2 regions of the Pseudoroseomonas sp. WGS1072 genome follow, and region 2 is predicted to be linked to the other one. Evidence: riboswitches for the same ligand, from Rfam matches in the RefSeq annotation. Region 2 holds a riboswitch; the other holds the start of a gene.
The links. A riboswitch is a leader RNA that binds a small molecule or an ion and turns the genes downstream of it on or off. The one in region 2 is predicted to bind glycine.
Positions count from the first base shown of each region.

Region 1: another riboswitch for glycine. It lies ahead of gcvT (glycine cleavage system aminomethyltransferase GcvT); the one in region 2 lies ahead of ACF3NH_RS19145 (D-amino acid dehydrogenase).

Region 1 is NZ_JBMPSU010000001.1:2,294,715-2,298,104, reverse strand. It holds gene gcvH (glycine cleavage system protein GcvH) at 1-334, opposite strand, end outside; gene gcvT (glycine cleavage system aminomethyltransferase GcvT) at 346-1,443, opposite strand; glycine riboswitch at 1,493-1,587, opposite strand; glycine riboswitch at 1,591-1,681, opposite strand; gene ACF3NH_RS10915 (transglycosylase SLT domain-containing protein) at 1,839-2,531, shown strand; gene ACF3NH_RS10910 (YncE family protein) at 2,606-3,390, shown strand, end outside.
Region 2 is NZ_JBMPSU010000002.1:219,338-222,727, reverse strand. It holds gene ACF3NH_RS19155 (HU family DNA-binding protein) at 122-424, opposite strand; gene rfbD (dTDP-4-dehydrorhamnose reductase) at 701-1,585, shown strand; glycine riboswitch at 1,649-1,754, shown strand; glycine riboswitch at 1,758-1,852, shown strand; gene ACF3NH_RS19145 (D-amino acid dehydrogenase) at 1,922-3,166, shown strand; gene ACF3NH_RS19140 (hypothetical protein) at 3,279-3,390, shown strand, end outside.

The sequences.
Region 1 (3,390 bases), on a different contig from region 2:
TCAGCGCATCCAGCTCGGAGGGGTCGGCCACCTCCATCCTGAAGAACCAGCCCTCCGACTGCGCGGCGCTGTTCACCATGGCCGGGTCGTCGGCCAGCGCGGCGTTGCTCTCGGTGATGGTGCCACCGACCGGGGCATAGACGTCGGACGCCGCCTTCACGCTCTCCACCACGGCGACGGCGTCGCCCGCCGCCACCTGCCGCCCGGCCTCGGGCAGGTCGACGAAGACCACATCGCCCAGCGCGGTCTGCGCGTGGTCGGTGATGCCGATGGTGGCGATATTGCCGTCCAGCCGGACCCATTCGTGGTCGCGGGAGAATTTCAGCTCGGCCATGGTGGCGGTCCTTATCGGGCGTAACGGTGAGGGATGAAGGGGGTGGCGGCGACCTGGGCGGGAATCGCCCTGCCGCGCACCATCAGTTCGAGCGCCGTGCCGTCGGCGGCATGGCCACGCGCCACATAGCCCATGGCGCAGGGGCCGTTCAGCGAGGGGCCGAAGGTGCCGCTCGTCACCTCGCCCACCGTCTCGCCGCCAACCGCGATGGCGGTGTGGGCGCGGGCCGGCTGGCGGCCCTCGGGCAGGATGCCGACGCGCAGCCGCGCCGGACCGTTCTCCAGTTCCTCGCGAACGCGCGCGGCGCCGGGGAAGTTCCACTCCGTGCGGCGGCGCTTGCCGATGGTCCAGGTCAGGCCGGCCTCGACCGGGCTGGTCGTCTCGTCGATGTCGTTGCCGTAGAGGCAGAGCCCGGCCTCCAGCCGCAGCGAATCCCGCGCGCCCAGCCCGGCCGGGGCGGCTCCCGGCAGGGCCAGCAGGGCGCGGGCCAGGATCTCGGCCCGGTCGGCGGCGACGCTGATCTCGACGCCGTCCTCGCCGGTATAGCCGCTGCGGCTGACCAGGACGGGGATGTCGCCGATGCGGGTGGCGGCCACGCCCATGAAGGGCAACGCCGCCACATCCGGCGCCAGCGCCGCCAGGGCGGGCACCGCCGCCGGCCCCTGGAAGGCCAGCAGGGCACGGTCCGGCAGGCGGTTCAGCGTGACGCCGGCGGGCAGCGCGGCCTCGATGGCGGCGCAGTCCACATCCTTGCGGCTGGCGTTGAGCACCAGGAACAGCCGGTCCCCGAGATTGGCGACCATGAAATCGTCGAGGATGCCGCCGGCCTCGGTGGTCAGCAGGCCGTACTTCTGCCGCCCCGGCTTCAGGATCCGCACATCGGCGGGCGTCAGCCGCTCCAGCGCCTCCGCCGCGCCCTCGCCCCGGAGCTCCGCCTGGCCCATATGCGAGACATCGAACAGCGTGGCGCCGCGCCGCGTCGCCAGATGCTCGGCCAGGATGCCCGCCGGGTACTGCACCGGCATGGCATAGCCGGCGAAGGGCACCATCCGGGCGCCGAGCTCACGGTGAAGGGACGCCAGGGGCGTTTCAAGCAGGGTCTCGGCCACGGAACCTCCAGCGCCGCGCTCGCGCGTGGCGGGTCAGGGTTGTGGCCCCCCTCTGTCCGATGACCTGAGAGATTCAGCGCGGGCGTTGCGCGCCTTACTCCGTCGGTGCCATTGCCTGTCGCCAGGCGCCGGGCTTTCCAGAGGCCCCTTCCCCACGCGGCCCTTTGTGCCTGAGCGTTTCCGGGGGCCGGTTGCGCCTTCGGCGATGGCATGCGCCACTCTCTCCCGCGTGGGATCAGCGGGTCAGGCCCTCATGCCCGAGCGCGGAGCGCCGCGCAAGCGGGGATCGCGCGGCGCGGCGGCCCGCGCCGCCCTCCGGCCACGCCCGGCCCCCGCCACACCTCCCCCCCCCGCCACGCTTGACCCGGGTGCGCGCCGCAAGGCATCTGCTGGCCATGCGCCTCCTGCCGCTCCTGCTGGCCCCGTTGCTCTGCCTCGCTTTCAGCGCCGGCCCGGCCCGGGCGCAGCGCGCCGCCGCGGACTGGCAGCTTTGCCGCCAGGCGATCGCGGCGGAGGAGCCGGGCTCCGGCCTGCCGCCCGGCCTGCTCGGCGCCATCGCCCTGGTGGAAAGCGGCGGCACCGACCCTTCCGGCCGCCCGGCCTCCTGGCCCTGGACCTGGAACGCCGCCGGTGAGGGCTTCACCGCGCCGAGCAAGAACAGCGCCATCGCCGCCGTCGCCGCGCGGCTAGCCGGGGGCACCCGCTCGATCGACATCGGCTGCATGCAGGTGAACCTGATGCACCACCCCCAGGCCTTCGCCAGCCTGGAGGAGGGCTTCGAGCCGCGCGCCAATGTCCGCTACGCCATCCGCTTCCTGCGCAGCCTCTATGCCGCGCATGGCGACTGGGGCCGGGCCATCGCGCGCTACCATTCGGGCGAGGCGGAGCGCGGCCTGGCCTATAGCCGCCGGGTCGCCATGGCGCGGCTCGGCGCCGGTTGGGGCCGCGGCGGGCAGGTGCCGCTGCCGGCGCGGCTGGGCCAGGGGCTTTGCGCGCCCGGCCTGCGCCCGGCCCTCGCGCTGCCGAAGCGGCTGGCGCCGAACCAGCCGCTGCGCCAGCCCAGGCTGGTCTGCCGCCGGGGCGGGTAAGGCCGGCTCCCGCTTGAAAATGATTATCATTATCGTATAGGCACACCGCGCCATCCGGCGCCGGAGGACCCATCATGCCGCAGCCTTCCCACCCGTTCCCGCTGACCCGCCGCCACGCCCTCGGGCTGGGCGCGGCCGGCCTGCTGGCCCCGCTGCTGGGTGCGCGCCCGGCTCTGGCGCAGCGCCTGGCCACCCGGCAGGAGCTGGCCCCGCACCTCTACGAGCTGGCCTACAGCCCGCGCCAGCGTGCCCTCTTCGTCGCCTCGGCTGGCGGCTTCAGCGAGGGCGCCCCGCCGAGCCGCGTCTTCCGCCTGGACCCGCAGACGCTGGCGGTGCAGGCCGAGATCCCGCTGCCGCTGAAGGGCTTCGGCGTGATCCTCGACGACGCGGCCGGCCGGCTCTATGTCAGCCACGCGATCGACGGCGCGGTCAGCGCCATCGACGTCGCGGCGAACAGCGTGGTCGGCACGCTGACCCTGGCGCCGAAGGTGCGCGGCGAGGACGGCAAGGAGGAGGCCCCCTACGGCTTGCGCCGCCTGGCCCTCGACCCGGCCCGCGGCCGCCTCTACCTCGCCGGCCTGTCGCTCAAGGAGGGCGTGCTCTACGTCGTGGACACCAGGGCGCTGCGCCTGACCAGGACCGTCTCCGGCATCGGGCCCGGCGCCAGCGGCATCGCCCTCCATCCCTCGGGCGACCGCGTCTTCGTCTCCACTCTGGCGGGCCAGCTCGTCACCGTGAATACCGAGAGCCTGGCGGTGGTGAAGCAGTTCGCCGCCGGCGGCGCCGAGCAGCCGCTGAACCTCGCCTGGGACGCGCCGCGCCAGCGGCTGCTGGCCGTCGACCAGGGCCTCGAGGGCAT
Region 2 (3,390 bases):
CGCTCTCCCTGCCTGGGGACACGACACCATTCCGCCGGGCGCCGAAGGGGTCAAGACCGGAGGGGGCGGGGCCGGAAATGTCAGGGGCGGCGGAGCACCCGGAGGCCTCCGCCGCGCGCCGTCAGCCGGCCTCGCCGAGGCGGCTCTTGAGATCCTTGGCCGGCTTGAACTTCACGGTGCGGCTGGCGGCGATCTCCACCACCTCGCCGGTGGCCGGGTTGCGGCCCTGGCGGGCGGCGCGCTCGCTCACCGCGAAGGAGCCGAACCCGGCCAGGCGAACCTCGCGCCCGGCCCCGAGGGTGTCGCCCAGGGTCGACAGCACGGCCTTCAGCACCGCATCGGCCTGGGTCTTGGGCAGGCCCGTGGCGGCGGCGGCGGAATCGATCAGATCCTGGCGGCTCAGCGGGCGGGTATCTTCGGTCAAGGCGTCACTCCGACTTGGTGGTAATGCCCGAGGAGAGACACAACCGCCCGTGGCCGGTCAAGCGCGCGCCCGGCCCGGAAGGCCCGCGAAGCCCCGCCTTCCACAGGTTTTTTGGCGGGACGGCCCGAAAATGACGCTCCTGTCATCCCCGGGCGGGCCGGGACCCGCAGCGGCGGGCTGGGCGGCGCGGCGGGCCCGGCCTAGAAGACGGGGAGAGACAGGGAGACAGAGAATGCCGGTTCACCCCCTTCATCGTCGCCAGGGCTCCGCCCGCTGATGCGGATCCTCGTCGCCGGCCGCACCGGCCAGCTCGCCCTGGCGCTCTCCCGCCGCCTGCCGCGGGACGGGCACCAGGTCACCGCCCTGGAGGCGCCCGAGCTGGACCTGACGGACGCGGCCTCGATCGCCCGCGCCGTGGCCGACACGGCGCCGGAGGTCGTCATCAACGCCGCCGCCTACACGGCGGTGGACCGCGCCGAGGACGAGCGCGACCTGGCCTATGCCATCAACGCGACCGGCGCGGCCCTGCTGGCCGAGGCCGCGGCCCGGCGCGGCCTGCCCTTCGTGCATGTCTCCACCGACTATGTCTTCGACGGGCTGAAGGGCAGCCCCTATGTCGAGACCGACGCCGCCAGCCCGGCCGGTGTCTATGGCGCCTCCAAGCGCGCCGGGGAGGAGGCCGTGCTGGCCGCCAATCCCCGCTCCGCCATCCTGCGCACCGCCTGGGTCTGCAGCGCCGACGGCAACAACTTCCTCAAGACCATGCTGCGCCTCGGCGCCGAGCGGGAGACGCTCAGCGTCGTCGCCGACCAGCACGGCGCGCCCACCTTCGCCGCCGACCTGGCGGAGGCCATCGCCCGGATGCTGCCGCGCCTGGCCGCCGCCGGGGCCGGCGACGAGGCCTTCGGCCTGTTCCACCTGACCGGCGCGCCCTGGACCACCTGGCACGGTTTCGCCGCCGAGATCTTCGCCCAGGCGGCGGAACGCGGCGCCAGGGTGCCGGCGCTGAAGGCCATCACCACCGCCGAGTATCCGACCAAGGCGCGGCGCCCGGCCGATGGCCGGCTGGATTGCGGGCGGATCGGCCGGGTGCACGGCATCGAGCCGGCGGACTGGCGCCGCTCGCTGGCCGCCGCGCTGGAGGTGCTGCTGCCCCGCTGAGGCGGGAGGGCCGATTGTGCTTGACGGCGCCGGCGCGGCTTTGCCACCCTGCGCCGCGTCCGCCGAAGCCAGGCAGGAGAGCGCGGCAGGCCCTCGTCAGAGGCGCCATGCCGCCGCCGACGGAGCAACCCCCCAGGAAACTCTCAGGCACCCGGACTGCAGGGCGAGGACGATCTGGAGAGAGGCGGACCGGGCATGGCCCCGGCACCGCCCGCCGAAGGGGATATCCCGGCGCGCCGGGTTAAGCTCTCAGGCACCGTGACAGATGGGGGCAGACGGGCGCGGCCGAGGACCGCACCGCGCTGCCGCGCCATCCTCACGGAGACGGCTCGACCCATGAGCAAGATCGCCATCATCGGCGCCGGGATCACCGGCGTGACCACCGCCTATGCCCTGCTGCAACGCGGCCACCAGGTGGTGCTGCTCGACCGGCACCGCTATGCCGCGATGGAGACCTCCTTCGCCAATGGCGGCCAGCTCTCGGCCAGCAATGCCGAGGTCTGGAACAGCTGGGCGACGGTGCTGAAGGGCATGAAGTGGATGCTGCGGCAGGATGCGCCGCTGCTGCTGAACCCCCGCCCCGGCTGGCACAAGTACAGCTGGATGGGCGAGTTCCTGGGACAGATCCGCCACTACCGCGCCCATACGATCGAGACCACGCGCCTGGCCATCGCGGCGCGCAGGCACCTTTTCGACATCGCCGCGCTGGAGGGCATCGACTTCGACCTGGAGCGGCGCGGCATCCTGCACATCTACCGCGACCGGCCGGGCTTCGAGGCGGCGCAGCGCACCAACGCGCTGCTGACCGAGGGCGGGCTCGACCGCCGCGCCGTGACGCCGGAGGAGATGCGCGCCATCGAGCCGGCGCTGCAGGGCACCTATTACGGCGGATTCTTCACGCCCTCGGATTCCACCGGCGACATCCACAAGTTCACCCGCGGCCTGGCCGAGGCCTGCCAGCGCCATGGCGCCCGCTTCGTCGCCGAGGCCGAGGTCAGCCGCATCACCCACACCGCGCGCGGCATCGAGATCGCCTGGGACAAGGCCGGGCGGGGCGTGCCGGGCGGCGTGGAGGTGGTGGACCGCCTCGTGGTCTGCGCCGGCATCGCCAGCCGCCGCTTCGCCGCGCTGCTGGGCGACCGCGTCAACGTCTATCCGGTGAAGGGCTATTCCATCACCGTGCACCTGGACGATGCGCGGAGCCAGGACGCCGCGCCCCAGGTCAGCCTGCTGGACGACGCCACCAAGATCGTCACCAGCCGGCTGGGCCGCGACCGCTTCCGCGTCGCCGGCACGGCCGAGTTCAACGGCGAGAACCGCGACATCCGCGCCGACCGCGTCCGGCCCCTGGTCGATTGGGTGCGCGACCTCTTCCCCGAGGTCAGCACGGCGCGCAGCGTCCCCTGGGCGGGGCTGCGCCCGATGACGCCGGGCATGATGCCGCGCATCGGCCGCGGCAGTCGTCCGGGCGTCTTCTACAACACCGGCCATGGCCATCTCGGCTGGACCCTCTCCGCCGCGACGGCGCAGATGGTGGCCGAGGCGATCGGCGAGGAGGCGCGGCGCAACATCGCCGCCTGAGGCGGCCGGGCCGCGTCTCGCGGGATTGTGAGGCACGCCGGACTCCTCCGCGACTCCTGAGGCGAATCAATCGCTTGACGCATCTCGTGACCGTCCCGCTAGCCTGCGGCGCATGAGCCTTCCTGTCCTCGCGGCGGCGCCCGACCCCACCACGCCGCTCTACTACGCGCATGGCTATGCGCTGCATCTCCTCTGCGCCTGCGGCCAGGAGGCCTGGCCGACGG